DNA from 4 places in the Fictibacillus sp. b24 genome. Region 1 is predicted to be linked to each of the others. Evidence: riboswitches for the same ligand, from Rfam matches in the RefSeq annotation. Region 1 holds a riboswitch; each other region holds the start of a gene.

Region 1 (7,745 bases):
AGAAAAATAATGGAGTAATTTATGAATGAAATCACACGAAATAACTGGGATGCCGTTATCGAGCAATCGCTAAGCAAACCTTACTTTCTATATTTAGAAACGCCGCTTTGCGGAACATGTAAAATGGGAAAGAAGATGTTTGAAGTTGCGGTAGAAACCATTCGCGTTCAAAAAGGCGAAAATGTTGCAGTAGGAATAAGTAATATTAATGAAATGCCCGAGCTAGCTTCAAAATATGGCGTAACTAGCGTGCCGTGTTTACTAATACTTTCGAGGGGAATCGTCATTAATCGAATTTATGCGCTCCAATCAGCAGGAAATATTTATCAATCAATGTTGAAAATTGTTGAAAAGGAATAAATAGGTTGAAAAAAATGTGTGAAACACCCCACAATTTTTTTATTTCGTCCTAATTCTATAAAAAAATCACTTTTTCGGGGGTTAAAACCCAAGAAAAAAATGGTAATTTAATGTCGCTGTCACACTTCTTTGTAACAAAAAGGAGTGTGTTTTTTCTTTTATAAAAATAGCGTTAAGCACTATGCAAAAGGGTTTAATGAGTTTTCATGAAAATTATCAGTTTGTTTTGTTTATTCAGTATTTTAACGATAACGTCACAAATGTTACGAGCGTTGTAATATTGTTATAGAACTGTATCCTACAAATGTCAAAAGTCATGGTATAAATGAATAGGAGAGCTTGTTAGCATGTTTGCTCCCGTCTTAATTGTGGTAAATAAGAATGATTTTATTTTTAAAACAAAAACAAACGAATTTTAAATAAACCGAACAAAACAGAAAGCAATTTTTCTAACAGAGGTGATTGATAATCATGGCATCTTTAAACTTAAATGCAGTATTTCCGATTGCAAAAAATAAACTAACTAGCATAGAAGATAAGGTTTTAACGATCCAAGAAAGAAACGATGAGAAACTTAGGAATGAACTTATAGGTGATTACCAACCATTTATTAAGAAAGTAACTTCTAAAGTTTGTTCTCAATATATAGATCGTACAATGGACGAGTTTAGTGTAGGTCTTTTTGCCTTCAATGAAGCAATCGACCAATATCAAGAAGGCCAAGGAAGCCGTTTCTTATCATTTGCTGATATGGTTATTAGACGCAGAGTGATTGATTATATTCGAAAAGAAGTACGCCAGAACAGACTGATCTTCTTACAGCCAGACGAGGAAGATGAAGAAGGACGTTTAGAAGAAAGTTATGCAGAGCAAAAAGCTGCGATGGATCATTTTGAAGGCCAGATTCAAGTTGAAAATCGTGTATATGAGATTGAAGAGTACCAAAAGTTACTAAAAACATTTGGATTAAACTTTAAAGTATTAAGCAAACATTGTCCAAAGCACGTAGATGCACGTGAAAATGCTAAAGAAATTGCACGTTTATTAGCTGAAAACGAAGAACTTGCCGCATTTTTAAAGGAAAAAAAGCAATTGCCAATAAAAGATTTATTAAATATGGTATCCTGTAGTCGTAAAACCATAGAGAGAAATCGAAAGTATATAATAGCAGTATCACTTATATATTTAGGCGATTTTCAAGCGCTGAAATCTTACATTCAGCCATAAGGTGAGGTAAAGATGATTACATGGTAAGAGAATTTCAGCTTCTCTTACCTGTAATTTATACTGATCCTGCTACATGCGGGAGGGATATCATTGAAAAACGGCAGCGGCATTGTCATTGAAGTTCAGAATAAAAAAGCAACACTTCTCATGAAGGATGGAACATTTGTTTCGGTAAGAGTCCCAGCAGGAAAAAGGCCTCTTATAGGCAAAGAGTATCAGGCTTCTTATTTTTCGCAAAGAAAAAGGAGTCTTTTTGTGTTGCCATCCATTTCTTTATCTATAGCAGCACTAGTTGCCTTTCTTTTTTTCTCAGGCTTTATCCCTTATACCAGTAAGCAAGCAGCTGCAGCCTATGTCAGTTTTGATATTAATCCAAGCCTGGAAGTTGGCGTGGATGAGGATATGCGTGTCGTGGAAATTGATGCTTTTAATAACGAAGCAGAACATATCATAAAGAAATATGAATTTTCTAAGGATAAGTCCATACCGCTTGAACAATTCGCAGATCAACTGATAAAAGCATATGAATCAGAAGGTTATATGGACGATAATCAATCCATGCTGATCACTTCAGTCTCAGACAGCTCAAGCGATAAAAAGACTAAAAAAGAGCTGGATAAAGCATTGAATACTATTGTAAAAAAAGCTGTTGTTCAATATCCTGTGGCAATCACTGTTACAGAATCGAACGAAGATACTCGCAAAAAAGCAAAGCAGCTTGGAGTATCATCGGGTAAATATACTGCATTCCAAAAAGCAAATGAAAATGGAAGAACATATAAAGAAGAAAAGATCAAAGAAGTTAAGTTTCAAGAACTGAAGGTTAATACAGCTTCTTCAAAAGATATTAAAGTAGTTCCGCATCCTCGTAAGATTAAGTCATCACAGCATGAAATTAAGCAAAAATCTGATAAGCCTGTCTTGGATCAAAAGAAACGAGAGCATGATCATAGCCACCATAACAAGAAAGCACAAAAAGATCTTGTGAAAGCTCAAAAGCCGATCAAAATAAAGGCAGACGAAAAACAAGTTAAAAAAAGTAAGCACAACCATATAAGCATTAATAAAAAGCAAAATGAAAAAAGACCTGAAACAAAAAATGCTGTACCTAAAAACGGATATGAATCGAGAAATGCTGGTAAGCCACAAAAGCAAAATCACAAAAGTGATAACAAACAGCAACACAAACAGCAACAAAAACAGCAAAAAAATGAACATAAGCACTAATTTTGAGTAAACCTGTCGTAATACCAATTACGATTTCTTGCGACTGTCGAAGAGTTTATAAAGGTATGTGAATATTCCTCTCGAATCGGTGAAGTAACAACCAATTCGGGGGGGATTTTTATGTTAGATATTTACTACTTTGAAAGCCAGATTGCCAAAAGCCCATATCTTTCACTTTATAATATTCCTGTGAAACCCAGCTTCAAATTCAAGGATGAAACGACTCTCAAAATAGAATACAGAGAGGGAGTAAGGAATCGGACTGTAACATTTACAGGGAATCCGAAATATCTTTCCTTAATGTTAGAAGGGAAGATGAAGCTAAGTACGCTGCTGAGGCAAGAGATGATAGAGTTCCATGGAACACTAAGGCAACGATTAAAATGGGAAGCCATCTTTTACTTAAGTTCGCATTGGGAACAAATCTCCGCAGGTGTTTTAGTTAGAACTGCAAAAAATATTTGACACAAATCGACAAGGATGATAATATTCTTCACAGTGATTCAAAACATGTAACGCTTTAACTTAATAAAGTAACACTTTTTTACTTATCACGAGAGGTGGAGGGACTGGCCCTATGAAACCCGGCAACCGCTAGAACTTATGCATTGCATTTGATCTAGAAAGGTGCCAATTCCTGCAAGACTTTTATTAAGGTCTTGGGAGATGAGGAGAACGTGCATAGAATATTATATGCCTTTCTGCTCATATTGAAGCAGAGAGGCATTTTTTGTTTGGCTATGATTAAAGAATATTTGTTTTAGTAAATTCTTAAAAAGACATCATTGCCAAGTTGATTGGAGTGCAAGGTGCGAGACTCCTGCGGGACAAGCGGTCAGGTGAGACACTTAAGAGTGAAACGTTACGAATGTGGCTCACCGCCTGCCCCGCGGAAAGCGAGCACCTGAAAAGGAAATCAACTACCTTCAAAATCAGCTGTGAGAATTCAATAAACAGCTTTATTTTTTATAAGAAATGAGGTAAGAATCTTGATTAATCTACAATCAGTCCGTAAAGTCTTTCAAACCAAAGATGGTGAAGTGAAGGCTGTTGATACGGTGGATTTAAACATAAAACAAGGAGAAATATACGGAATTATCGGTTACAGTGGTGCAGGAAAGAGTACCCTTATTCGTATTCTGAACATGTTAGAACGTCCGACTAGCGGCACCGTTACAATCGGTGGTAAAAACATGTCGGAGCTTTCTTCAAAAAAGTTAAGAGAAGCAAGACAAGAAATCTCGATGATCTTTCAGCATTTCAACCTGCTATGGTCTAGAACGGTGAGAGAAAACATTGCTTTTCCACTTGAAATTGCTGGCTATCCGAAAGAAAAAATCAAACAGCGAGTTGATGAACTGATCGACCTAGTTGGATTGGAAGGACGCGGTGGATCATATCCATCACAGCTAAGTGGCGGTCAGAAGCAGCGTGTTGGTATTGCTCGTGCACTTGCGAATGAACCAAAAGTTCTTTTATGTGATGAAGCCACTTCAGCACTTGATCCTAAAACGACAGACAGCATTCTGGATCTGCTCGTTGAAATCAACCAGAAGCTCGATTTAACGATCGTTCTTATCACACATGAGATGCACGTAATCAGAAAGATCTGTCATCGTGTAGCTGTAATGGAAAAAGGAAAGGTCGTTGAAGAAGGCGATGTACTGAATGTCTTTAAAAATCCGAAAGAACCCATCACGAAGGATTTTGTGAAACAAGTAACAGAGCCTGAAGAAACTGTTGATACGATCAAACAATTTATTGAAGAGTTCCCAGAAGGGCGAATCGTTCAGCTTACATTTATAGGTGGCCGAGCAGGGCAGCCATTAATTACAGAATTAATTCGAAATTACGAAGTGGATGTAAATATTCTGCAAGGTAAAATAACACAAACTCAAAATGGACCTTATGGCACGTTGTTTATCCAGATTAAGGGTTCAGAATCTGCACTATCTCGCGCAATGGAGTTCTTAAATAGTGTGCAGGTTGAAGTAGAGGTGATTCATAATGCTTAGTAAATGGTTCCCAAACGTACAATGGGACGTTCTTTTAGAAGCGACGAAAGAAACATTATATATGTCTGCTATTTCAGTCGTGATTACATTCATCCTAGGCTTAGCACTCGGACTGGCCTTATTTTTAACATCTCCTGGAAACTTATGGGGAAATAAATTTTTAAACAGTGTAATAGCGATAATCGTTAATGTATTTCGTTCGATTCCGTTCATTATCTTAATTATTTTATTGATTCCATTTACACGCTTTATCGTTGGTACGATGCTTGGTGCAGAAGCAGCACTTCCAGCCTTAATTGTTGGAGCAGCACCATTTTACGCTCGTATGGTTGAGATCGCTTTGAGAGAGATTAATAAAGGGGTCATTGAAGCTGCGAAGTCCATGGGTGCTACAAACACTCAGATTATTTTCAAGGTTTTAATTCCTGAAAGTACACCAGCTCTTGTGTCAGGAATTACAGTTACAGCGATCGCACTAGTAAGTTACACGGCAATGGCCGGAGTTGTTGGTGCGGGAGGCTTAGGTAACTTGGCTTACATGGAAGGTTATCAACGAGATAACGCGGATGTAACATTGATTTCCACAGTCCTTATCCTGGTTATCGTATTTGTAATCCAATGGATTGGAGACCGTGTTACAACTGCATTAGACAAGAGATAACGTTTAGACAACAAGGAGGAATTTCACATGAAAAAAGTATTATCAGTCCTTTTATTAGCTGTCCTTACAGTAGCGCTTGCTGCTTGCGGGAATAAAACAGAAGGTGGAATTAGCGACGAGAAAATCGTTGTTGGCGCATCTAACGTTCCACACGCTGAAATCCTTGAAGAAGCAAAACCTCTTTTAAAAGAAAAGGGCGTTGAACTTGAAATTAAAACATTCCAAGATTACGTGTTGCCGAATAAGTCATTAGATGAAAAAGAAATTGGTGCAAACTATTTTCAGCACGTTCCTTATTTAGAATCACAAATGAAAGATCATGGCTATAAGTTTGAAAACGCTGGCGGAATCCACATCGAGCCGATCGGTGTTTACTCGAAAAAATACAAATCATTAGATGAATTGCCAGAAGGCGCAACAATCATCATGTCTAACTCTGTAGCTGATCACGGCCGTATGCTTGCATTGCTTGAAAAAGAAGGTTTGATCAAAGTTAAAGAGGGTGCTGGATACGAAGCACAAGTAAAAGATATTGCTGAAAATCCAAAGAAACTTAAATTTAAAGCTGACGTTGATGCAGGAATGCTGCCAAAAGCATATAAAAACGGTGAAGGTGATGCTGTACTCATCAACACAAACTATGCGATTGATGCTGGCCTCAATCCACAAAAAGATGCTATTGCACTTGAAGGAACTGATTCACCATTCGTAAACATCATCACAGTGCGTGAAGGTGACAAAGATAAGAAATCAGTAAAAGCATTAGTAGAAGTATTACGTTCAAAAGAAATTCAAGCTTTCATTGAAAAGAAATATGAAGGCGCAGTAGTACCGGTAACGAAATAATTGAGGGAGAACTGACTTGAACTTTTAAAGTCAGTTCTTTTTTTGATTGAAAATGGTTTTACAGCACTTTTATAGTCCTTCAACAAACTTTATAGGCCTACAATTTTTTTTATAGGCCCTTAAAATTAATTTATGGTCCTTCAAATTTTTTTATAGTCCTTCAAAATCATTTATAGGCTTTTCGACAAAAGGACAAAACTTACGATGTTTATTACATAACCGGCTTGCGAATAACTCATACTAATCCTGTTTACTATTTTGTGACAGGAGTGAATGAGATGAAACAAGAAGAACAGCCGCTGCCAGGCGCTAACTCGACTCAATACCACTTGATTCGTTATAAAGAAGGTTTAGGAAAATACAACGAAAATATGCCTGAATTAACTCATGCTTTTAATGAATTTACCCGCCACTGCTTTAAAGAGGGTGAGATCTCTGAGAAGTATAAGCAGCTGATCGCTTTAGGAATCAGTATCTATTCTCAAGATGAATATTGCATTATCTATCATACAAAAGGCTGTTTAGATCAAGGGTGTTCTGAGAATGAGATCTTAGAGGCCGTTGGTGTTTCTGCTGCATTTGGCGGTGGTGCCGCTATGAGCCAAGGTGTGACACTCGTTCAAGAGTGTATTCAAGAATTAAATAAGCCGCGTCATTAGAGAAAAGTTTTAACTTCCATACTTTTCATGTTTTAGAATCAGCCAAAGAGGTTATTGAAGAAATATAGCGTTTTTAGCAGGATATCGCAGAGAATATTTCGTGTCTCTTCAAAAGAACATTATGCTCCAGCAAACACCTTAATTTCAGTACGAGAGCAGATTGAGTATAACGATTTATGCTGATACGCTATAACTACTAACTTTGAAAGGATTGATTCATTATCCACCCCATTAAAGTAAAACATACGTCCGAGATGGAAAAAGCAATGCACCAGTCGCATGGCTGTGGCTTTGCAGAGTATGAGAGGGATTTAGATAAAAGGTTAGACGTTGAAAAAAATCGTGATAAAGAGTATAAAAAAGGATTAGAAGTAGCGGCAGATGCAACTAAGAACCATACGCCGTAAAACTTTAATATTAAAATTGTAAAAGGCTGACTCAAATGGTGTTCTATTGCCTAATGAGTTAGCCTTTTTTCGGATTCATCGTGTTAAATAACGAAACATCTGTTAACAATGTAAGAGATAAATGAGGTTTCGGCGTCGTTCCCTTGAACATACATTTCATTTGTTATAAGATTAGAATGAGAATAAATTGAGAATGGCTATTTAGTGCCTTTTATCAAAAAATATCTTGAGAATGATTTCATATTGGAGGTTGTATTATGTCAGCACCAAATTTAAAGATTGAAGATCTTCGTGTATCGATTGAAGATAAAGAGATTATTAAAGGTTTAGATCTCGAAATAAA
Region 2 (7,745 bases), 810 kb from region 1:
AGCCATTATGTTTTTTCTCCTATACAGAGTTTAATAGGGAAATTATACCTTATAAAGCAGTTCGTGTACGCGTTTGTTTTAGGAATGTTTCACATGAAACAATGAAAAAAAGCACGGGCTTATAAGCCAATGCTAAAGGTTTTTAGTATGAAAAGACGTTTCTTTTTGATGACTTTTTATCCGTTTTAACTGTGCAACAATAATGATGCTGATGATGACGAGTAAGAACCAAGAGCTGATCTTACCGAGATGAACAAGTGACCAAGAGGTTTGTTGATTCGGGTACTGCCATGCTCCTAAAAAGGTTGTAATGTTTTCTGCAATCCATATAAAAAACCCAATTAATAAAAACGAAAGAATGATAGGCATTTTATATACTTTGTTGAGAATTCGATAATGAACAGTTGTTTGATAGAAAATCGGAAAAAGAAGAGTAATCAATATCCATCTTGCATCGATTAAAAAATGATGAGTAAAGAAATTCATATAGATCAGAAAACATATTCCAAAAGCGTACAGGGGTTTGGGCCATCCTGTAATGTGAAGATCTAATCGTCTCCAGCTCTGACAGATATAGCTTGCAACACTTGCATACATAAAGCCGCTGTAGAGGGGAACTCCATAGATCTTTGTATATGCTTCTTCTGGATAGCTCCACGAGCCCATATGAACCTTAAACAATTCTAGAGCAAGACCGATCAAGTGAAAGACACAAATGACTTTAAGTTCATCCATCGTTTCTAGTTTTGTCAGGATCATAACGATCTGGGTCAGCAAGCAAACGATTAGGATAAAATCGTATCGTGGTATAAGAGGGATGCTGATAAACTTTGAAAGTGCTAAAGCACCAAAGATAACGACAGGAAAGATACAAGAAAGTGCTTGTAAGTATGTGAACTGAACGAGCGCCCTCATGAGCCAACCACCTTTTTATAGATTAAAATGGAAATATATTGTATCTATAATAACCTATGGTGTTCAGAAGCACATCATACAAAAAGCTGTTTATTTTAACAGGGATCTGTCAGTTGACAGATTCATGTTAGTCTTGTAAAAAAGAGCTTACCTCTTTGTCAGTGCTGCATCAGCTAGTGAATAAACTATTGCATCATCTGTTGGTGGATTATGAAGACCGGCTCTTACATCTCGAAAGTGCCGTTGAAGCGGATTTTGTACAGAAAGACTTCTAGCCCCAACGATTCTCATCGCGAGATCAACCACTCTGTTCGCGCTGTTTGTTACAGAATGCTTAACTGCAGCGAGTTCTGTACCTAGATTCTGACGTTGTTCAGGGTGGTTTACCCATTTTTCAGCAACGGCGTGAAGAATCGTTCTTGCTTGAAATAGCTCAAGTTCGATCTTGCCAATCTTTCTTCTCACTTCTGGCACATCTGAGATAGGTCCTGATAAGGTGTTAGGGCTATACTCTGACGCAAATTCAATTGCGTAATTCCGTGCTGCTCTTGCGATACCTAGATAAACTGCAGGCACTTGCAGATACCAGCCTTTAGGTACGATGTTTTTCCCATCTTCTACGACAAGTAAATTTTCCTCAGGTACATAAACGTCGTTCAATAGGAGATCATCACTTTTTGTTCCTCTCATCGAGATGCTGTCCCATGTTTCTTTTACAAAAACCCCTTTTTCTTTGTGATTTACTAAGAAAAATCCTTTATGATTGGTTTCTGAGATTGTGGCTGTGATGACCGAGTAATCAAGGGCTTCTGCCATAGAAGTAAAAGCCTTGCTTCCGTTAATCAGCCATCCGTCTGCTTTCTTGACTGCTGTTGTAGTAGGTATACCCCCTCGAGAGGGACTTCCTGTCGCGCGCTCTGTTTGTGCCAAGTTAATGAGTGCTTTTTGTTCAACAACTTTTCGGCTAAGATTAGCGAACGCGTCGCCTTTCCAATGCCGGTTTTCTGCCGCCTCTAAAAGTGTACCCAGATGCCACCCAAGAGAGAGGGCAGTAGGAGCATCTCCCTCAGCTAAGTGCTCTTGAATGGTTAAAAACTCAAGAAGATTTAATCCTTTACCACCATATTCTTTTGGGATGGTGAGTGAAAGGAAATCATGATCCTTCAGGTCTTGAAAGTTCTCATATGGGAAAATTCCTTCTCGATCTACATGTTCTGCTCGTTTCTTAAAGTTTTCTTTTAGTGATAGGGCGGTGTTTATAGTCTCTTCAAAAGTATCTTTTTGGATGGTTTTTCTCAAAGGTATGCTCATGTTTGCCTCCTATAGTTTTTGGAAATAAGTTGGATTTTGTATTTGGCTTACATAAAGGACTTCACTGACCCGTTGATTGGAGTGTAAGGTGGGAGACTCCTGCGGGACAGGTAGGCAGGTGAGACACTTAAAAGTGAAGCGTACGAATGTGGCTCACCGCCTGCCCCGCGGAAAGCGAGCACCTGGAACGGAAATCAACCGCTCACATGACATCGAAGTACAACCAAGCACAAAAAAGCCCTCTTTCAAAGACGAAAGAGGACGTAGATTCCATGTGCTAACACGCTCTCTCATCTATCAGACATTCAAAGAACATCTGCTGGAATTAGCACCTTTCTTTTAATAAAAGCGGTTGCTGCAGGATCGTAGGACCAGTTCCTCCCCTGACTCTTGATAAGATACAATATTTAATTATTAGTCATCACTATAGAGGATAAAACAAACCGCTGTCAACAAAAAAACTGATTGTTAAGAAAATTAATTTATTTCTCTAAATTCCATTGACAGGTTATTTTTATTCCTGTATATTTCGTTACTAAATTGAATATTATCGATTCCTTATCGAGAGAGGTGGAGGGACTGGCCCTTTGAAGCCTCGGCAACAACTATTTTTAGTACTGTGCCAATTCCAGCAAGCTAGTAGCTTGAAAGATAAGAGGAGATCTATATACGTATGTTTATTTAACGTATTTTTAAACCTCTTCTTAATTTGAAGAGGTTTTTTCATTTTCTCTTGGAACGGGTACAAAAAAATTCTATGCAACGGAGGAAACAATTTTGAGTAAAGAAATTTTGTTTAACGCGTTTGAGATGACGAGTGCCATGCATAATTCTCATGGCCTTTGGAAGCACCCGGAGAACAAGAGACATAGAAACTACAAGAATCTGAATTATTGGATTGAATACGCAAAACTTCTAGAAAAAGGAAAGTTTGATGCTGTGTTTTTTGCAGATGTGCTCGGCGTATATGACGTGTACAAAAAAAGCAAGCATCCGTCAATCCGTGATGGATTGCAAGTGCCGCTGAATGATCCAGCGCTTCTCATATCTGCGATGGCGAGTGTTACAGAAAATCTATCGTTTGCCGTAACGGTTAGTACTACGTATGAACAGCCCTTTGGCAACGCGAGACGTTTTTCCACACTTGATCACTTAACAAAAGGTCGTATCGCTTGGAATGTGGTCACGTCTTACTTGCCGAACGCTGCAAGGAATTTTGGTTTAGAAGATATGATTAAACATGATGAGAGGTACAACATCGCTGATGAATATTTAGAAGTGTCATACAAGCTTTGGGAAAGCAGCTGGGAAGATGGTGCATTTATTGAAGACCCCGAAAACAATACGCTTGTAGATCCTGAGAAAGTTCATGAGATTAATCATAAAGGACAATATTTTAATGTCGAAGGACCACATTTAAGTGAGCCTTCGCTACAAAGAACACCTGTGATTTATCAAGCTGGAACGTCAGAGCGAGGCCGTGATTTTGCAGCAAAGCATGCAGAGTGTATCTTCGTTGGCGGCCCAACACCTCAAAGAATTCGCTATTATACGAACGACATTCGAGAGCGTGCAGAAAAACACGGTCGAAACCCTGAAAACATCAAAATTTTTTCATTCTTAAACGTGGTGGTCGGAAAAACAACAGAAGAAGCAGAAGAAAAGTTTAAAGAATATGCAAGCGTATGGAGTGCTGATGCTGCAAAAGCACAATACGGGGCAAGCGGTTATGATATTGCAGAATATGAAGAATTAGATCCAGATACTCCTTTTGGATACAACAAATCAACAGAAGGCGGACATTATAAAGCTGCAACGCTTACTACGGATGCTCCGAAACCTTTGACAGTAGGAGAGGTATTGAATCGCTTCGAGTCCCCTGACAGAGGAAGTTTTATCATCGGCAACCCAGAAGAGGTAGCAGATGGCATCCAAGCACAGTTTGAAGAGTCTGGAGTGGACGGGTTCAACTTAAATCACCTTGTAACACCTGGAGATTTAGAGTCTTTTGTGGAGTTAGTTGTTCCTGTTCTTCAAGAGAGAGGTCTTTACAAAAAAGAATACAACAAAGGCACACTACGCGAAAAATTATTTCCTAACGGGGAGTCGTTATTGCCAAAAGACCATCCTGGGGCAAAATATAGACGAGTTTTTGCAGAAAGCAGATAAAAATGAAAGAAGTGGGGAGAGAGATAAATTGAAAAGATATTCGTTATTTACTATTGCAGCTATCTTTATTATCGTACTGTTGACAAGCTGTGGTTCATCAGAAGAAGGTGCAACAAAGAAAATTACATTAGGGGCAACCGTTCCATACAGTGACATGCTTGAAAAAGGGGTAAAACCTTATCTTGAGAAAAAGGGCTACACCGTTGAAGTAAAAGAGTTCAATGATTATGTTCAGCCAAATATTTCATTGAAAAGCGGTTCATTGGATGCCAACCTTTTTCAGCATAAAGTTTATATGGACGCTTTTGGAGCAGAGAATAATATGAAACTCGCTTCTGTCATAACAGTGCCGACTGCACCGATCGGAATTTATTCTAAGAAATACAAATCACTAGATGAAATAAAGCCTGGAAGCACGGTTACTTTAGCGAATGATCCAACTAACTTAGCGAGAGGTTTGACCGTTTTAAGAGATAACGGATTAATTGAGATTGACGGTTCGGCAAATCCTTTAAAAGTATCGGAAAAAGACGTTACCAAAAATCCGAAGAACCTTAAATTTCAGCCTGTAGAGGCTGCACAAACTCCTCGAACACTAGATTCGGTAGATTTGGCAGCAGTAAACGGAAACTTTGCCATCTCTTCAGGTCTGGACCTGAAGGATGCCCTTGTTAAAGACAAACTGCCTGAGGAAATCATTAATCGAATTGTTGTACTTGAAAAAGATAAGAATTCTAAGCTAGCAAAAGATCTTAAAGCAGCAGTAGAATCAGATGAATTTAGGAAAGTAATAGAGAGTGATTTTAATGAGTTTCATAAGCCAGATTGGATGAATAAGTAATTACTACTTTTCACATGATTTGTACGAAAAGCAACTAAGTTTACAATAACAGCAAAACAAAAAAACCACTGACATAATGGGCTTTCCATCACGTCAGTGGTTTTTTGCATGTAGATATTAACGAACACCTTTCATGAACCCTTGAATCTTAGGCGAGAGCATGAATAGGATAATACTTAGAAGAATGGCTACTCCACCAATTACTCCAAAGTACATCATTTCTGTTTTATCTGTATAGAATTTAACGATTTGTGCGTTAATTGCCTGTGCAGCTGCACTGGATAAGAACCATAAGCTCATCGTTTGTGCAGAGAATGCAGCAGGTGCAAGTTTCGTTGTTGCTGAAAGACCAACTGGTGATAAGAGAAGCTCACCAAGAACAACGATAAAGTAACTAAGCACAAGCCATAATGGATTAACTAGAGAATCTTCTCCACCAAAGTATGCAGGAAGAAGAATAACTAGGAATGATAATCCTGCAAATAATAAACTTAAAGCAAATTTCTTTGGTACTGTCGGTTGACGATCACCAAGCTTTACCCAGATCCAAGCAAATAATGGAGCTAGAACAATGATGAATAACGGGTTCAATGATTGGAACCAAGCAGGTGAAATCGTAATACCTGCAAATTCAAGGTCCGTACGCTTGTCTGCATATACAGCAAGAATTGTAGAACCTTGTTCTTGAATAGCCCAGAACATTACAGATGCAATGAATAACGGGATATAAGCGATAATTCTTGAACGCTCAGTAGCTGTCGTTTTAGGACTACGGTACATAACAATAAAGTAGATAGTCGGAATCGTGATACCGAAAATACCAACTAATGTAATGAATACGTCTAATGTAAAGATACCAACAGGAATTGTTGTACCTAGAATTACAGCTAACACAACCACACTAATACCAACGATTAATGATACTTTTTTCTTCTCAGCTGGAGATAATGGGTTAGGAACAACAGTACCTGCAAGACCAAGATTCTTTTTCTTAGTAACAGCAAATACGATTAGTCCTAATAGCATACCAAGTGCTGCAATTCCAAATCCTAGATGGAAGCTCGTTTTTGAAACTTCTCCTACAATTAATGGAGATAGGAAAGCACCTAAGTTAATACCCATATAGAAAATACTGAAACCAGCATCTCGGCGATTATCATCTGTTGCATACATGTCACCTACTACGCTTGATACGTTAGGTTTAAGTAAGCCTGTCCCAATAACGATAAAGACCATTGAAATGAATAACATAGTCAGATCGCCCGGTAGTGACAAGACAATATGACCGATCATAATTAAAATACCACCATAGAATAGTGCTCTAGATGTACCAAAAACTCTGTCTGCTAACCAACCACCAATTACACCTGACATATATACAAGTGAACCATAAATGGACATGATTGCTAAAGCAGAGGACTCTTCTAGCCCTAAACCGCCTTTTGAAACTTCATAGTACATGTAATAAATGAGGATTGCTCTCATTCCATAGTAAGAAAAGCGCTCCCAAAACTCAGTGAAGAAAAGTGTAAATAGACCTTTAGGATGTCCAAAGAAGCCTTTTTGAGGTACACTATCCACAATTTTCTGTCTATTGATGTCTGACATAAGACAACCTCCTTTAGTTCATTAAATATAATACTTTGAAATATTTATTATTGTCAAAAGTTTTCGGCTTGTCTATTATTACAGGTTTTTATGCATTCGTAAATGGAAATTACAACCTATATAGGCCTAATGGCTTATATCTATGCAAAATGTAGAATAAAACATGTATAAATAAAGTAAAAAAAATTCTAAAGTAGTATGCTCAAAAATCAAAAATAATTGTAAGGTGTTGGGAAAATACTTATAACATTGTGATACGAGTAAGATTTCAGTAGTATAGAAGAATAAGTTTAAGGTTTGAAAAGAGGTCTTTATCAATGAACAAAAATTCCATTTATGGATTAACAATTGAACAGCTTACAGCATGGCTTGGCCAGCACGGATATAAACCCTATCGCGCTTCACAAGTTTGGAACTATCTCTATAGAGAGCGGGTAACCACTTTTTCGGAAATGATCGATATCAAAGACGATTGTATCGAATTATTAACCGAAAACTTCACCATTCAAACGCTTCGTGAGCACGTTAAGCAAGAAGCATCAGATGGAACAGTAAAATTTTTATTTAAATTGAATGACGGCAACTTGATCGAAACCGTACTGATGAGACATAAATACGGCTTATCTGTATGTGTAACGACCCAAGTAGGATGTAATATCGGGTGCAGTTTCTGTGCGAGTGGTTTGTTAACAAAAACACGGGATCTATCCAGTGGGGAAATTGTAGAGCAGATCATGAACGTTCAGCATCATTTAGACGCAGTGGGTAAGGGAGAAAAAGTAAGTCATATCGTAGTAATGGGAATCGGCGAACCCTTTGATAACTTTGAGAACATGGTGGACTTCTTAAAAATCATGATCGATCAGAAGGGGCTTGCGATCGGATCAAGGCATATTACGGT
Region 3 (7,745 bases), 1.7 Mb from region 1:
TTCTGCCTTGATCGGTCAGCACCACACACGTGATACGCCTGTCGCGATTATCCACTTTTCGATAGCAAAGCTGTTTTCTTTCTAATGTATTCGTAATGTTGCTTATGGTTGCTTTCGAAACACCAGCTGACATTGCGAGCTTTTTCGTCTCGACCGATTCCCAGATCCAAAGGTCATACAAAATGGAAAATGACGTCCACGATAGACCGTGTTTTGCTAAAACTTCCCGCTCCATCTTATTCCGCAATCCTTGTGCCGCTCGGTAGAGATTAGTTACGACAGTTATAGCGTCCAAGTGGAGTGACTCGATGGGCGCCTTCGCTAATTTGTTGATGGTATCCTTTTCTTCCGGCAATAATTCACCGAACTCATCAAAAGAATAGATGCTAACCACTCCTTAAAGTTTTCATAATCGTTAGCGTTGAAACGATATTAACAAAGTTACATGGTAAATGCAAGATAGTTTTTTAGATTCTCTGTTGTTAAGTTGCCCATTTTGTCTTGTCACCATTATGATGTGGTTTTCCATACTTCACTAAAACGTGCCAAAGCAATTTCAATTCCTGAAGGGCTTCACTATATGTTCCTAGGTCGCTCCAAGCGTCTGGATTCCGCTTCAAGTCCATAACGGCACTACCGACAACACTGGCATCAATCACATTATTTTTTGCGATCCGTTTTGCTAAAGAAGGCATAGTCGGACCTCTAAAATCAGGCGGTACTTCGTCTGCCGTTAGCTCGAATCCCATATGCCAATAGAGATTGATTGCATATTTAGAACAAAGTTGTTCCAATGTTTTCCCAACCCTCGTTTCCTTAAAAGATGGATCTGCAACAAGAACTTCAACATCTTCCTTTAAAGAAATGTCACCATGAACTTGAGCTTCAATATAATGATTAAGATTACGAATCACCTGTTGCTTTGATGGATCAAGTACTGCCTTATCTAGGTTGGATTGAAGATGATTGATTAGTTTTCCTGGTGTTAGATTCCTTTCACCAATGGCAAAATCCCTTGTGAAAATTTCAACCAACAAAGCGGACATAATCATATCAAACTCAGTCAGCGTTCCCTTTTCAACAGGATCTTGATGAGAGTCCAAATACGTGAACGTTGAGCGTTTGGAGACTTGAGGAGAAAGCAGAAAATAACACGAACCAAAACGAGGAGCTGGACCGTCTGGATGTAGCATCAGATTCAAAGCGCCGTATTTCGGACGATGGCTATTGGTCGTCCCTTCCAATTGATACGCTCCTCCAAAAATTCTTTCTTCCCACGTATCACGCAATCCGCCAGGGTATGCTGAAACGCTTCCGTTCGAAAGCAGCGTTTCAAACTGACTTTTATAAACACCGTCGAGCAGTAAAGCTTCAGCAACCATTTTCAAACTTGAGTTTGGCCGATCTGGATGAAAGTGGAGAGCGATTCTTGCATTCTTTTTTATTTTCAAAACAGCGTCTTCATATAATTGGACTGGGATATTCGCCATCTTTAGAATGTGTTTGATTGACTCACATGCTTCATCTTTATGGTTTTTAGCATATTCCTCAAAGAACTGGATAGCTGCATTTTGCGAACGAGATAGTTTCATAAATAACGGTTCCCCTTTAATGATTTATACAGCTATTCGTCACGTTTTTGTTATATCCTTTGATTTTTTTTAAAAGGAATAGGGCGAATTCTGGAACGAATATATTCAAGATAAGGAGTGATAAAACATGGAAAAGGCAAGAAAGCGAAGTATGACAAGAACAAGAAGCTTTCGTACTCCAAAGACAATTACTCTTATAACGATGCTTTTTCTAATGATTGTTGCGATAGTTAGTTTATTTTTGTCGAATTCTATATATCATGAGCACCTCGTATTATCTGAAGGCCTTTACTGGCTAGGAGGGTCGATCTTTTCACTTTTTATGTCCATCTTCCTAGTTCATTATAAGATGGAGAAAGTGATTGAAAAGATTTTCGTTCCTTTACTGATTGCTGGTACGCTCATTTGTTCAATTGTTTTTGCCCATACCGCTGTTCAGCTTTTTAGAGATAAAACAGCTTATGATCATGAGAAATTTCAAAGTGTTGAAGGTATACCCTCTAATATTACGTACGATGGTTCGAAAAACGGCAGAGATTATGTGGCAACCATTACAATACAGGGAACAACTCTTCATTTTGCTCAACAATCTATTCTAAGATCCAGTTTTATAGAGAAGTATAAAAATAAACCTCTAAAGCTAGCCTACCTGCCTAGAAGCAAGTATGCAGTAGCGATAGAGGTATTAAGTGAGCAACAATAGAGAATCAAGCCCTTACTCGATTTACAGCAATTAACATTAAGAAAGAAATTCCAACAACACTCGCTACCCACATCCAGGCGAGATCCATGTTGCCAGAGTCGATCGCCATGTAGATTGCGGTAGATACCGTTTGCGTTTTTCCGGGTATATTCCCCGCAAACATGAGTGTTGCACCGAATTCTCCCAAAGCTCGGGCAAAACTTAATATGGCACCGGATACGATGGCCCTAAGTGCTAAAGGAATGGATATCCTCATAAAAACATGCCATTCATTCGCTCCATCTACACGTGCCGCATTCTCAATATCTCCGTCAATGGACTCGAAACCCGATTTTGCCGATTGATACATGAGAGGAAATGCAACAACCGAAGACGCGATTACTGCGGCCCACCATGTAAACATGATTGGTTGGTGAAATAACCATTGTATGAGTTGCCCGCCTGGACCATTTCTCCCGAATAAAACAATCAGAAGAAAACCAACTACCGTAGGCGGCAGCACTAAAGGCAGTAAAAAGAACGTTTCAACAATAGATTTCCCTTTAAATTTTTTGTGAGCCATCATCCGTCCAAAAAATAAGCCTGCAGCGATTACGAGGATTGCCGCAACTAGTGCAATTCCTAACGACAGTTTGACTGGTGACCAAAAGTCGATAGCCATCTAATTTTCTACCCGCTTAAAACCATTGTCTTCAAAGACTTTGATCGACTCTTCTTTTTTCAGAAATTCATAAAACTCCTTGGCTTCTTTCTGATGTGAACTTTCTTTAGTTACGCCTACGGGGTAGACGATAGGTGAATGCGTTTGCTCGCTTGCGGTTGCTGCAATTTTCACTTTATCCGAGATCACGGCATCTGTTTTATAAACAATTCCAGCGTCTACGTTTCCCGTTTCTACATAGGTTAATACTTGACGCACATCTTTGGCATAGACCATTTTCTTTTCGATCTCGTTCCATAGATTTAAGCTTTCAAGCGTTTCTTTCGCATACGTTCCAGCTGGCACAGACACTGGCGTTCCGATTGATATTCGGTCGGCTTTCGGTAAATCCCCAAACCCATTTATTTTTGAGTTGGTTGAAACGATTAGCACCAATTCGTTACGCAAAAGATCTGTTCCTGAGTTTCCCTCGATGAATCCCTCTTTTACAAGTTCATCATATTTATCTTCTGCTGCTGAGAAGAACAGATCAACAGGTGCACCTTGTGCGATCTGCTGCTGCAGTGCTCCTGATGCTCCAAAGTTATATGTAATCTTTACATTCGGATGTTCTTTTTCATAGACGGCTGCGATTTCATTTAACACATACTGCAAACTAGCTGCAGCTGATATGGTAAGTTCAACTCTGTCTTGTGTTTTTTGTTTGTTCGATTGATCTTGCCCCTGTCCTCCGCATGCCGTTAAAAGTACGATGAGCATCGTTAGGCAAATCATCATATGATACCTTCTTCTCACTTCATTTCTTCCTTCCACAGCAATGTCTGATTACATTTGATTATAGCAAAGCATTAGCGGAAACTCTTCTATTGTACTTGCTTTCGTTTGCGTAAATTAAATTTCAAATAAAAGAAGCCGCCATGAAGGACGATTCCCCTTCGTGACAGCTTCTTCTTCTCTTATTCTGTAACGGCAAGTACAGACCCTTTATACTCTTTGTCGATAAAGTCTGTGATCTCTTTAGAGTGAAGCACTTCAAGCAAAGCTTTGATCGCTTTTTTATCTTTGTCTCCTTCACGAACCGTGATGATGTTCGCAAATGGTGATTCAGACCCTTCTAGTGCGATAGAATCTTTTTTTGGATTCAGATCAGCATCAATCGCAAAGTTTGTGTTGATCACAATCGCATCGCCTTCATCGTGTTCATATGCCTTCGTTAAAAGGCCTGGGTCAATGTCTGCCACAAATTCTAAGTTCTTCGGATTTTCTACAATATCGCTTAGCTGCGCTTCATAGCCTTTTCCTTCTTTAAGCTTGATTAGTCCTTCTGCTTCAAAAATGGAAAGAATTCGACCGTGCTCAGCTACTGAGTTACTTAAGATAATTTTCGCGCCATTCGGAAGATCCTTCAATGACTTATGTCTTTTCGAATATACTCCCATCGGCTCGAGGTGAACAGCACCTGCGTTTTCAAACTTGTACTTTGGATTGTCTTTCACCTGCTGTGTTAAATATGGAATGTGCTGAAAGTAGTTCGCATCGATTTCTTTTTCATAAAGTGATTTGTTCGGCAGAATGTAATCTTGGAATTTTACGATTTCTAGGTCAATTCCTTTTTCTTTTAAAAGCGGTTTTGCTTCTTCTAAGATTTCAGCATGCGGTACGTTCGATGCCCCAACGACGAGCTTTTCGGTTTTCTCCCCGCCATTTGCTGCTGATGATCCACAAGCTGTTAACACAAACACTGCCAAACTTGCGAGTAAAACTTGAATGATTCTTTTCATGATCTAATCCCCTATCCTCTAGTTCTCTATATTTTTATTTGATAAAAACTCTTCAAGAGGCAGCATGCAAAAAGCCTTCTGAGCTCATAAAAGAGACAGAAGGCTTCTCGAAAAAAGATCCGATTTCCTCTCATCTCTCAGCGTGACCGCTGTTAGATTTAGCACCGTTTTCATACTGACTATTCAGTACGAATGGTTGCCGGGTTTCATAGGGCTAATTCCCTCCACCTGCTCTTAATAAGAGTGTTCATATCAAATTACTTTGTATTATTACAGGAAATCCATGTAATGTCAAACACTTTTTTCGAATTATTCTGAACTCCTTGTGTTTCTTAATTCTGGCGTTGCAGCAATGGCAATTCACTCACCTTTTCTCTTAAGGGAGATAAAACCGACAACCTCGCACACAAAGAATATTATTAAATCCAGAGGAAATGCTAGGAAAATAACTTACTTCAAAAACGAGTGGGTGCCGCACGTGAACTTTTTTAAGAAAAAGAAAAAACAGCCAGAACAAAAACAGACCAATAATCAAGATTCTTTAACTTTTCAAGAGTTGATGCAAAAATTAAGTGCTTCTGCCGACTTTTCAACCGTTAAACAATCATCTGCGAGCACATTTTATATCTCATATTATAAAACTCTCGTAAACCCAGAATTTGTTCACCGAGATTTATTACCTTATATCACAGATCTTCCCCTTAAAAATCTAGATGATGTACAGAAACACTTGCCTTTAGATGGCATAGTAAAAACGAATGATGTTCGTGATATCGCAAACAAGGTAACAGAAGGCTTTATTCTTTTACAGATGAATAAAGAGGATACAGAGTGTCTGTTGATACCCAGTCTTTCAACAGAAAATAGGCAAATTTCGATTCCAGAAACCGAGTTCAGCGTAGTTGGTCCTAAAGAAGCATTCGTAGAATCACTCGATACGAACTTGAATCTCATACGAAAAAGACTGCCGATTCCAGAGTTTATAGTTAAAGAGGTGCGCGTTGGTAAACTCACGAAAACAAGAGTTGCCATTATCTACATAGATGGAATCGCTGATCGTGAAAATGTAAATACGGCAATCCAACGAGTCAATGATATTGAATATGATCATGTAGTAGACAGCTCTTTTATCAACCAAATGATTTCAGACAATGGAAACTCACCTTTTCCACAGCTGATTGACACAGAACGTCCTGATCGTGTGGCGAGTGTACTGGCGGAAGGAAAAGTCGCAATAATGGCGGACGGTTCACCACATGCACTGACAGGACCAACAACAATCGTTGAGTTTTTCTCAGCCTTTGAAGACTACTTCCTAAACTGGGTATTAGCTTCCGCTTTTCGTTTGATCCGTTTGATGGCAGTCATGTTTTCCGTATTATCCACACCGCTTTATGTCGCGGTTTTAACGTTTCATTATGAGATGATTCCTGAAAATTTGTTGGCGACACTTGTGGCGTCACGAAATGATATACCTTTTCCGCCTATCCTTGAGGCAATGGTATTAGAACTTTCAATCGAACTGCTGCGCGAGGCAGGAGCGAGACTGCCAACTAAAGTCGGTCAGACGATCGGGATCGTAGGCGGTATCGTTATCGGAACTGCTGCTGTTCAAGCTGGACTCACGAGTAATGTTCTCTTGATCATTGTCGCGTTAGCCGCCCTCGCATCTTTTACAACACCTGTTTATCAGATGAGTAACACGATCCGTCTGCTGCGCTTTCCCTTTTTATTGTTTGCTCAATTTTTAGGTGTACTTGGTGTAACAATTTGCTTTGCTTTTATCTTGGCTCATCTGTTGAAATTAACTTCACTTGGCAGGCCTTATATAGCGCCACTTTATCCGCTGCGTACGAACGATTTGAAAGATGCGCTCATTCGTATGCCGTTCAGTTCACAATTCAACCGTCCAGACTCATTAAGACCTAGCGATAAAAAAAGGATGAATAAGAAGCGCGCAAATGAAAAGCATGATATAGAGGACTAAAAAAGAGGGGTATGTATGTCTCAGATTAGTGAAAACAAACAGATATCACCCTATATGGTGTTTTACTTGGTCACTACGATGCAGGTTGGTGTCGGTATCCTTGGCTTCGAGCGTTACATTGCAAAATCTGCAGGTCATGACGCCTGGATCGCAGTTGTGCTTGGAGGCTTATCATTCAACATCATCATTTGGATGATTTATCGCATTCTTTTAAAAGAGAATACTGATATTATTGGGGTTCATCGTAATTTGTTCGGAAGATGGGTTGGGGGTCTGCTAAGTTTTCTATTGCTGCTGTATTTCATCTCAACAGTTATAACCATTCTAAGAACTTATATCGAAGTGATTCAAATCTGGATGTTCCCAGAGCTCGGGACGGAGGTAATCTCCATCCTCTTTTTGGTGCTTGCCTATTCATTTGTAGTCGGGGGTATACGAGTTGTTGCTGGACTTTCGGTGTTAGGATTTTTCATAACACTGCCTCTATTTTTATTAAAATATTACGCTCTTAAAGATGCTCATTATACAAATCTTTTGCCTATTTTTGATCATTCGATCACTGAGATCTTAGCGGCAACGAAAGGCGTTACTCTTAATTACTTAGGATTTGAAATGATCTTACTGTACCTGCCGTTTCTGAAACAACCAGAAAAGTCTCAAAAATGGGCACACTTTGGCAATCTTTTTACGGTGTTCACCTATTTTATCACCATATTCGTTTCGTTTGTTTATTACAACCAAGAGCAGCTGCAGCATACAATCTGGGCAACACTCACTCTTTGGAAAATCGTGGACCTTCCCTTTGCACAGCGTTTTGAATATGCAGGAATCGCACTCTGGCTTTTCGTTATCTTGCCCAACATATGTATCGGGTTGTGGTCTGTCAGCCGCGGACTACAGCGATTATATAAAATCAAACAAAAAAGTGCGTTACGAGCATTACTTTTAGTCGTCTTTATTTCATGTATCCTTGTCATCGATCGGCAGCAGGTTGACATTCTGAACAGCAGTGTTTCTAATA
Region 4 (7,745 bases), 2.1 Mb from region 1:
ACGAAAAATACGAGCGCCATACGAAAAATACGAGCGCCATACGAAAAATACGAGCGCCATACGAAAAATACGAGCGCCATACGAAACGCCTCAGAACTTTGAAATCCCATCCTCTGTATCTTCCACTCATCCATCTCCCTGTGACTTCAGACCTACAAATTTTTAAATGAAAAAAGGATTTTTTTCGACAGTTACCGAATATGTGTTTCATAAAACGTATTTTCATAAAAAGAAAGAGGAACATCTTATGAAAGAGACATTTGATTTGATTGACTATGCTCTGCAAAAAAGTGGACTTGGAGAGCTTAAAGATCCAACGCAAGTGCAATACTTAGGCGAAGGGGCTTGGCATTATGCTTATCTCGTTCAGTTGCGTACGGGTGACCCGGTAGTCGTTCGGTTTCCTAAAGCAGAAGCATATGGCAGAAAAGTTGAGTTTGATGAATCGGCTTCTTACGCCGAATATGCTGGTACAAAAGCGTACTATGAACTCGCTAACTCAGTTAAGCCGGGAATCTGTCCAGAATTCTTTTACTACCATGTAGAAAAAGACAAAACGTTTACGGTTGAGTCGTATGCAGGTAAAGCCATTAAACTTGAACATTTTACATATGTAGAAGCGTTTCAAGTAGGTGCAGAATTGGGTGAGTTCTTCAGGAATATGAATGATGCTCAACATGGATTAAAAGGCTTTGGATATCTGCAATGGAACGGAAAGAACATCGAAGGTCAGCTTCAGTCGAATGTTTCTGAGTTTATGAAGAAAGAGAACGAAGAGTATATCTCTGATTTTAAAAAGTTTATAGATACTTATAACAGCTCTATACAGCCAGCAGCTCTTATTCAGCTTCAAGAATGTATGAAGAATAGAGAGATTAAACACCAAACAATAAGTTTTACAAATCAAGATACTTCAACTGAAAATTTATTGCTTCACTTAGACGGCAGAGTAAGTCTAATCGATCCAGTGCCTATTCTATATAGCGGAGATTCATTAGCTGGAAACTTAATGAATAACTACCGAACTCTGTACCCGACGTTCTTTAATGCACAACGCTATGCAAAACATGAATTTGATCGTTTTGAAGACAGATTGCACAGAATGGCAGATGGATTTTTAGAAGGATATTCTAATGGCGACCTTATTGTAAAACAGAGAGTGAAACAAGAAGAGTTCATTCAGTTGACAAGTTTAGCTGCATCGCATTGGGAACTGCTCCAGTCTGATGAATTAACGTCTGAACAAAAAATTCGTTACGGAGAAAGGGAGGCAATCGCCAACCGAATACCGGTACTTGTGAAAAGGATTGAAGAATTTCAGTGGACCGATGAAAAAAGTGGAACAAAGTTAGCATAATTGGCATAGCATGGGCATAATCTTAATTCAAAGCTGACAGTTGAACACTAAGTCTTTTGTATAACTTTTATGATTTTTCAAAAAACGGTTGACTTTTTAAAACGTCTTCCTCTATAATCCTATTCAAGAACAATACAAACATCAGCACGGTAATGTGTTAAACATAATTTAATTATCTCTTATCCAGAGAGGCGGAGGGACTAGGCCCGATGAAGCCCGGCAACCAACAAACCACATTTGGTTTGGAAAGGTGCCAATTCCTACAGATCGTTTTTGATCTGAAAGATAAGAGGAGGACCAAAACCCTCTTCTTAGGAAGGGGGTTTTTCTTTTTCCCCTTATTTTTCTTCAACATAATACTTCACACCGAAATCCATTTTCATTTAAAAGTTGCATATGAGACAAGGGAAAAGTACTAACCTTTATCCCTAGTTTTCCTATAGGTTTTATTAACTTAATTTCACAAAAAACAAGGAGAGACTAACATGACAAAATCTTTTGACGGATACGATATTGAGACATTGCTTTTACACGGAGGCCAAGCGCCCGATCCAACGACAGGTTCGCGAGCAGTGCCAGTCTATCAAACTACTTCCTATGTTTTTTCAGATACCGATCACGCACAAAGTCTATTCGCACTCGATGAGCCAGGCAACATCTATAGCCGAATTGGAAACCCGACAGTGGATGTGTTTGAAAAAAGAGTAGCTCTCTTAGAAGATGGTGTTGCAGCGGTGGCCACTTCATCAGGCATGTCAGCCATCGCCCTAGCTATTCTAAATATTGCACATGCTGGTGATGAGATCGTTGCTGCTACAAATCTGTATGGCGGAACGTACAACTTATTTTCTACTACTCTACCGAAATACGGAATCAACGTAAAATTCGTTGATGCTGAAGATCCAGAGAATTTCCGAAAGGCGGTTACACCAAATACGAAGGCTTTTTTCGCTGAAACAATCGGAAACCCGAGCCTGAATGTTCTAGATATTGAAGCAGTAGCGGACATCGCGCATGAAAATGGAGTGCCGCTGCTCATTGATAACACGTTCGCGACACCATATGTAACAAAGCCCTTAAACTGGGGAGCTGATATCGTCATCCATTCGGCTACAAAATGGATCGGCGGTCATGGAACAGCAATCGGCGGAGTGGTGGTTGATGGAGGACGATTTAATTGGAACTCAGAAAAGTACCCGGGGTTCACGGAGCCTGATAGAAGCTATAACGGACTTCGATATGCAAATGATTTTGGAACGTTGGCATTTGCTACGAAACTGCGTGTCCAGTTATTACGAGATTTTGGAGCTTGCTTAAGCCCGCATAATGCTTTTCTTCTTTTACAAGGTTTAGAGACGCTGCACTTAAGAGTAGAAAAACATGCAAAAAATGCGCAGGAAGTTGCGGAGTATCTTGAGAAACATCCAGCAGTCGATTGGGTGTCCTATCCTGGGCTAACATCTCACCGAAGTCATGAACTGGCTAAAAAGTACTTAAGAAACGGCTTCGGTTCAATCGTAAACTTTGGAATTAAAGGCGGCCGCGATGCAGGCCGCAAAGTTATAAACAACATTTCTCTATGGTCACATGTTGCAAACGTGGGAGATGCTAAATCATTAATTATCCATCCTGCTTCAACAACACATCAGCAGCTAAGCGGTGAAGAGTTGCTTGCAACAGGTGTTACAGAAGAGCTCATTCGCTTATCTATCGGACTTGAATCGGTGAAAGATCTTACGAATGATCTTGATCGCGCTATACAGGTAGCAACGGGAATTGAATCGGATAAAACAGAGATCACAATCAATGATGAAGGGGTCATTCGCTGGGCATTGCAATCATCACTATACAGATCAACAGAGAACGGCCAAGAAATTCAACGGCCAAAGACACTTGCTATAGTGGGCTTAAGTTCAAACCCAGCAAGACCTAGTCACAGACTTGCAAGAAAAATGCAGCGCCTCGGATATAAGGTTGTTCCGGTTAACCCAAGAGAAACCGAAGTGCTTGATGAAAAAGCCTATCCAGATCTGAAGTCCATCCCGTTTCCAATTGACGTTGTTCAAGTGTTTAGAAGTCCTGAAGCAGCGGTTGAACTGGCGAAAGAAGCGGCTATTACTCAGCCGAAAGTGTTCTGGCTGCAAGAAGGCGTTATTTCACCAGAAGCAGCAAGGATCGCAAAAGAAGCAGGGATTGATGTTGTTCATAACAGATGTACGTACAAAGAAGCTCAGCGTTTAAGAGGAACAATTGCAACATATGCTTGTGAATTATAAATAAGTTAAACTTTGTAGCTTTTGAATGTGGTTGATTTCCGCTCCAGGTGCTCGCTTTCCGCGGGGCAGGCGGTGAGCCCCTTGCCGCTTTGCGCCTTTAAGGGTCTCACCTGACCGCTTGTCCCGCAGGAGTCTCCCACCTTGCGCTTCAATCAACTTGTCAATGATGTAAATAACAAATGACCTCTAAATCAATGCCTATTAGAAAATTTAGAAAAAGAGAGAAAAAGTGGAGGGAAACATATTATGAAGATTTGGAAAAAGGTAGCGCTTGGTCTAGGTATCGCTGGCGCATTAATGTTAGCAGGCTGTTCAAGCTCTGCAAAAGAAGGGGAAAAACCTGAGAAAATCAGATTGGATTACGCATTCTATTCACCAACAAGCTTAGCACTCAAAAAGTTCGGCTGGGCAGAAGAAACGTTTAAAAAAGAAGGCATTGAAGTGGAATGGGTTCAGAGCCAGGGAAGCAACAAAGCACTTGAGTTCTTGAATTCAGATAGTGTTGATTTCGGATCTACTGCTGGTGCTGCTGCACTTATCGCAAAAGACAAAGGAGCACCAATTGAATCGGTTTACATCTATTCACAGCCTGAATGGACAGCACTTGTTGCTAAGGATGGTTCACCGATTAAGGATGTGAAAGACCTTAAAGGTAAAAAGGTAGCGGCAACTTTCGGAACGGATCCGCACATCTTCTTACTGCGAGCTCTTGCTGATGCTGGCCTTTCTGCAAAAGACGTACAAATCGTAAATCTGCAGCACGCAGACGGTGCCAACGCCTTACTAAAAGGGCAAGTGGATGCTTGGGCCGGCTTAGATCCGCATATGGCCAGAACAGAAGTAGAATCCGGTGCACAGTACATCTACCGTAACCCTGATTTTAATACGTATGGAACGTTAAACGTACGCTCTGAGTTTGCAAAAAACCACCCGAAGCAGGTGGAACAAGTGATTGAGCTATACGAAAAAGCAAGAAAATGGACACTGGAAAATCCTGAAGAAGCAGCAAAACTTTTATCTGAAGAGGCGGGGATTAAAGAAGATGTCGCTAAAAAACAACTCGAAAGAAATAACTTCTCGGAACCTGTTCCAGGATCACAGCACGAAAAAGCTATATCGGCTGCAGGCGAAGTTCTCCAGGCAGAAGAGATTGTCAAAAAAGATACTGACGTCCAAAAGCTTGTAAGTGAACTGATCAATCCAAAATACGCAGAGAAAATAGTCAAAAAATAAAGAGTGAGAGGAGGAAGTGTCGATGATATCTGAAACACAAAAATGGAAATTGGGACAGAGAGCTTCCCCTCAAAAGCTCTCTACTTCAAAAGGATTATTTAAGATGGGCAGAGGATTTGTTTTAGGGTCCATTCTGCCGGTCATCCTTCTCATCGCTTGGGAGATTGCTGCTAAAACAGGGCTTCTTGCGCCACACCTGCTTCCGGCACCAAGCGTTATTTTAGAGAAAATTATAAGCATGTATACAGATGGTTCACTATTTGGTCACGTGTCCATCACATTGACTCGTGTCTTACTAGGATTTGCAATCGGTACAATAGCAGCAGTTGTGATTGGTGCGGTCGTTGGTTATGCCAAAACGGCAGAACAGGTCTTAGATCCATTATTTCAAGCATTCCGTTCTATTCCTTCTCTTGCTTGGGTACCGCTTTTCATTCTTTGGATGGGGATTGGAGAACCTTCAAAGATTTCATTGATAGCAGTGGGTGTGTTCTTCCCGGTGTATTTGAATATCGTGGCAGGCATTCAAGGCGTTGACCGTAAGCTGATCGAAGTAGGAAGAATTTATCAACTCACACCCTTTCAGTTAACGAAGCGCATTATCTTGCCAGCTGCATTGCCATCGTTCATCACAGGTATGCGAAGCGGACTGGGACTTGGCTGGATGTTTGTAGTAGCAGCAGAACTGATGGGAGCTAGTGAAGGATTAGGCTATCTGCTTGTTGTCGGACAGAACACGTATTCACCGGACACGGTTATTGCGAGCATACTGCTGTTTGCCATACTCGGAAAAGGTACAGATGCGTTATTGAAATGGATTGAATATCGCTCGTTAAAATGGCAGGACAGCATAAACAATCAGGTGTAGAAGGAGGGGAATAGATGCTGAATGTAAAACGATTAAAACGAACGTTTAATAACGATCAAGCGGGGTTTCATAACATTAATTTTTCTGTAGATAAAGGAGAAATCATTGGGATTTTAGGCACGAGCGGATGTGGCAAGAGCACGTTGCTACGTGTACTATCCGGACTTGATCCACATTATGAAGGCAAGATATCAAGTAATGAAGAAAGCAATGGAGTCGGTATGATGTTTCAGGAACCTCGCCTTCTGCCATGGCTATCCGTGCGCAAAAACATTTCATTCGGCTTAAAAAAAGAAGAAAGAACTTCTAATAAATATCAAACCTATTTAGACCTTGTTGGCCTTAAGGGTTTTGAAGATCATTATCCAAAAGACTTATCTGGAGGAATGGCGCAGCGGACTGCGATTGCAAGAGCGCTCATTACAGAACCAGAAGTTCTTCTTTTAGATGAACCGTTCAGTGCTCTAGATGCTTTTACAAAAATGCAGCTGCAAGATCTTCTATTATCGATCTGGCAAAAAAAGAAAACAACAATGCTCCTCGTCACGCATGACATTGACGAAGCGCTCTATCTATGTGATCGAATACTCATTTTAAAAGGTCAGCCAGGCGAGGTTTACGCTGAAGTCCTGGTCGAGAAACCAAAGCCTAGAACACGTGGAGATGCGTATCTATCCAAACTAAAAGCGCACATCTTAAATCTACTAAACGTCGAAAAGAAAGCTGCAGGTGAACCGCAATGACAAGACTAGCCACCATACAGCCAGTCGCTGGAACACACAATATTGATACAGATAGAGTCGATGTTCCTTTCTCATGGGACTTCGTAAAAGACAAATTCAACAGAAGACTAGACGGAAAAACAAACATGGCTTACGAATGTGTGGACCGTCATGTCGAAGAGGGCAGAGGAGAAAAGACGGCTCTCCATTATATAGATGATTCTGAAGAATACCGAATTAGTTACGAAGAGCTCAAGGAATCAACGGACGAATGGGCAGCGGTTCTAAAAAAGCATGGTGTGAAGAAAGGGGATTTTGTATTCGTATTCCTGCCTAAACACCCTCATTGTCACATTGCGATGCTTGCAGCCATTAAGCTAGGAGCCATTGTTGGACCTTTATTTGAAGCATTTATGTCAGATGCAGTAAGAGATCGTATCGCAGATTGTGAAGGAACGTTTTTAATTACGGATCGTGATCTTTATAAGCGAGTACCGCGTCAAGAACTGCCAAGTCTTCACACTGTGTTTTTAACAGATGGAGAAGGTGAAAATGGAGAAATCTCATTACTAGATGAGCTAAAGAACGTTGATAACACAGATTGTCTAATTGAATGGGTAGACCCGGAACATGGGTTGAACATCCACTATACGTCAGGTTCAACTGGGAAACCTAAAGGGATTATTCATGCTCATCGTGCCATGGGACAGCAATACTTAACAGGTCGCTGGGTCTTAGATATTACAGAAGATGATGTTTATTGGTGCACGGCACATCCTGGATGGGTAACAGGAACCGTTTATGGTGTGTTCGCTCCACTGTTGAACGGAGCAACGATTGTCGTTCACGGTGGCAGATTTAAAGCGGAAACGTGGTATGAAACACTGCAAAAAACAGGAGTGACCGTATGGTATAGCGCGCCTACAGCTTTTCGGATGCTGATGGCAAAAGGAAATCAGCTGCCTCTGGACTATGATCTATCAAAGCTCCGTCACATCTTGAGTGTGGGAGAGCCGTTGAATCCTGAAGTAATTTATTGGGGAAAGAATATACTTGGAAAAAGAATTCATGATACGTGGTGGATGACTGAAACGGGTGCACAGCTGATCGTCAACCTGCCGACCGAACCGATCAAACCGGGTTCAATGGGTAAAGCATTTCCGGGCATTTCAGTTTCGGTATTGGATGAAGACGGGAAAGAATTGCCACCTTATTCAGTCGGTCATTTAGCAATTAAAGCACCATGGCCAGCCATTATGAGAGAGGTTTGGCAAAATCCTGAAAAGTAT

The links. Region 1 has a riboswitch for S-adenosylmethionine ahead of QUF49_RS04855 (methionine ABC transporter ATP-binding protein). Riboswitches for the same ligand answer to the same signal wherever they lie in the genome.
Region 2: another riboswitch for S-adenosylmethionine. It lies ahead of QUF49_RS00930 (LLM class flavin-dependent oxidoreductase); the one in region 1 lies ahead of QUF49_RS04855 (methionine ABC transporter ATP-binding protein).
Region 3: another riboswitch for S-adenosylmethionine. It lies ahead of QUF49_RS14120 (MetQ/NlpA family ABC transporter substrate-binding protein); the one in region 1 lies ahead of QUF49_RS04855 (methionine ABC transporter ATP-binding protein).
Region 4: another riboswitch for S-adenosylmethionine. It lies ahead of QUF49_RS16250 (PLP-dependent aspartate aminotransferase family protein); the one in region 1 lies ahead of QUF49_RS04855 (methionine ABC transporter ATP-binding protein).

The regions. Positions count from the first base shown of each region.
Region 1 covers NZ_JAUCES010000005.1:972,759-980,503, forward strand. Annotated here, with positions in the region: gene QUF49_RS04830 (PQQ-dependent sugar dehydrogenase) at 1-10, shown strand, start outside; gene QUF49_RS04835 (thioredoxin family protein) at 22-360, shown strand; gene sigI (RNA polymerase sigma-I factor) at 832-1,587, shown strand; gene QUF49_RS04845 (anti-sigma-I factor RsgI family protein) at 1,678-2,814, shown strand; gene QUF49_RS04850 (hypothetical protein) at 2,935-3,279, shown strand; SAM riboswitch class I at 3,360-3,487, shown strand; gene QUF49_RS04855 (methionine ABC transporter ATP-binding protein) at 3,804-4,829, shown strand; gene QUF49_RS04860 (methionine ABC transporter permease) at 4,822-5,490, shown strand; gene QUF49_RS04865 (MetQ/NlpA family ABC transporter substrate-binding protein) at 5,518-6,336, shown strand; gene QUF49_RS04870 (carboxymuconolactone decarboxylase family protein) at 6,615-6,995, shown strand; gene QUF49_RS04875 (hypothetical protein) at 7,250-7,402, shown strand; gene sufC (Fe-S cluster assembly ATPase SufC) at 7,660-7,745, shown strand, end outside.
Region 2 covers NZ_JAUCES010000005.1:158,718-166,462, forward strand. Annotated here, with positions in the region: gene QUF49_RS00915 (helix-turn-helix domain-containing protein) at 1-6, opposite strand, end outside; gene QUF49_RS00920 (DUF817 domain-containing protein) at 133-915, opposite strand; gene QUF49_RS00925 (acyl-CoA dehydrogenase family protein) at 1,063-2,226, opposite strand; SAM riboswitch class I at 2,514-2,626, opposite strand; SAM riboswitch class I at 2,782-2,884, shown strand; gene QUF49_RS00930 (LLM class flavin-dependent oxidoreductase) at 3,004-4,395, shown strand; gene QUF49_RS00935 (MetQ/NlpA family ABC transporter substrate-binding protein) at 4,424-5,236, shown strand; gene QUF49_RS00940 (peptide MFS transporter) at 5,354-6,844, opposite strand; gene rlmN (23S rRNA (adenine(2503)-C(2))-methyltransferase RlmN) at 7,162-7,745, shown strand, end outside.
Region 3 covers NZ_JAUCES010000005.1:2,715,148-2,722,892, forward strand. Annotated here, with positions in the region: gene QUF49_RS14095 (MarR family transcriptional regulator) at 1-385, opposite strand, end outside; gene QUF49_RS14100 (DUF3626 domain-containing protein) at 483-1,592, opposite strand; gene QUF49_RS14105 (hypothetical protein) at 1,720-2,295, shown strand; gene modB (molybdate ABC transporter permease subunit) at 2,300-2,956, opposite strand; gene modA (molybdate ABC transporter substrate-binding protein) at 2,957-3,751, opposite strand; gene QUF49_RS14120 (MetQ/NlpA family ABC transporter substrate-binding protein) at 3,913-4,737, opposite strand; SAM riboswitch class I at 4,865-4,981, opposite strand; gene QUF49_RS14125 (spore germination protein) at 5,216-6,724, shown strand; gene QUF49_RS14130 (GerAB/ArcD/ProY family transporter) at 6,740-7,745, shown strand, end outside.
Region 4 covers NZ_JAUCES010000005.1:3,111,400-3,119,144, reverse strand. Annotated here, with positions in the region: gene QUF49_RS16260 (hypothetical protein) at 1-110, opposite strand, end outside; gene QUF49_RS16255 (hypothetical protein) at 248-1,357, shown strand; SAM riboswitch class I at 1,534-1,649, shown strand; gene QUF49_RS16250 (PLP-dependent aspartate aminotransferase family protein) at 1,843-3,633, shown strand; gene QUF49_RS16245 (hypothetical protein) at 3,628-3,789, opposite strand; gene QUF49_RS16240 (aliphatic sulfonate ABC transporter substrate-binding protein) at 3,880-4,866, shown strand; gene QUF49_RS16235 (ABC transporter permease) at 4,889-5,734, shown strand; gene QUF49_RS16230 (ABC transporter ATP-binding protein) at 5,749-6,477, shown strand; gene acsA (acetate--CoA ligase) at 6,474-7,745, shown strand, end outside.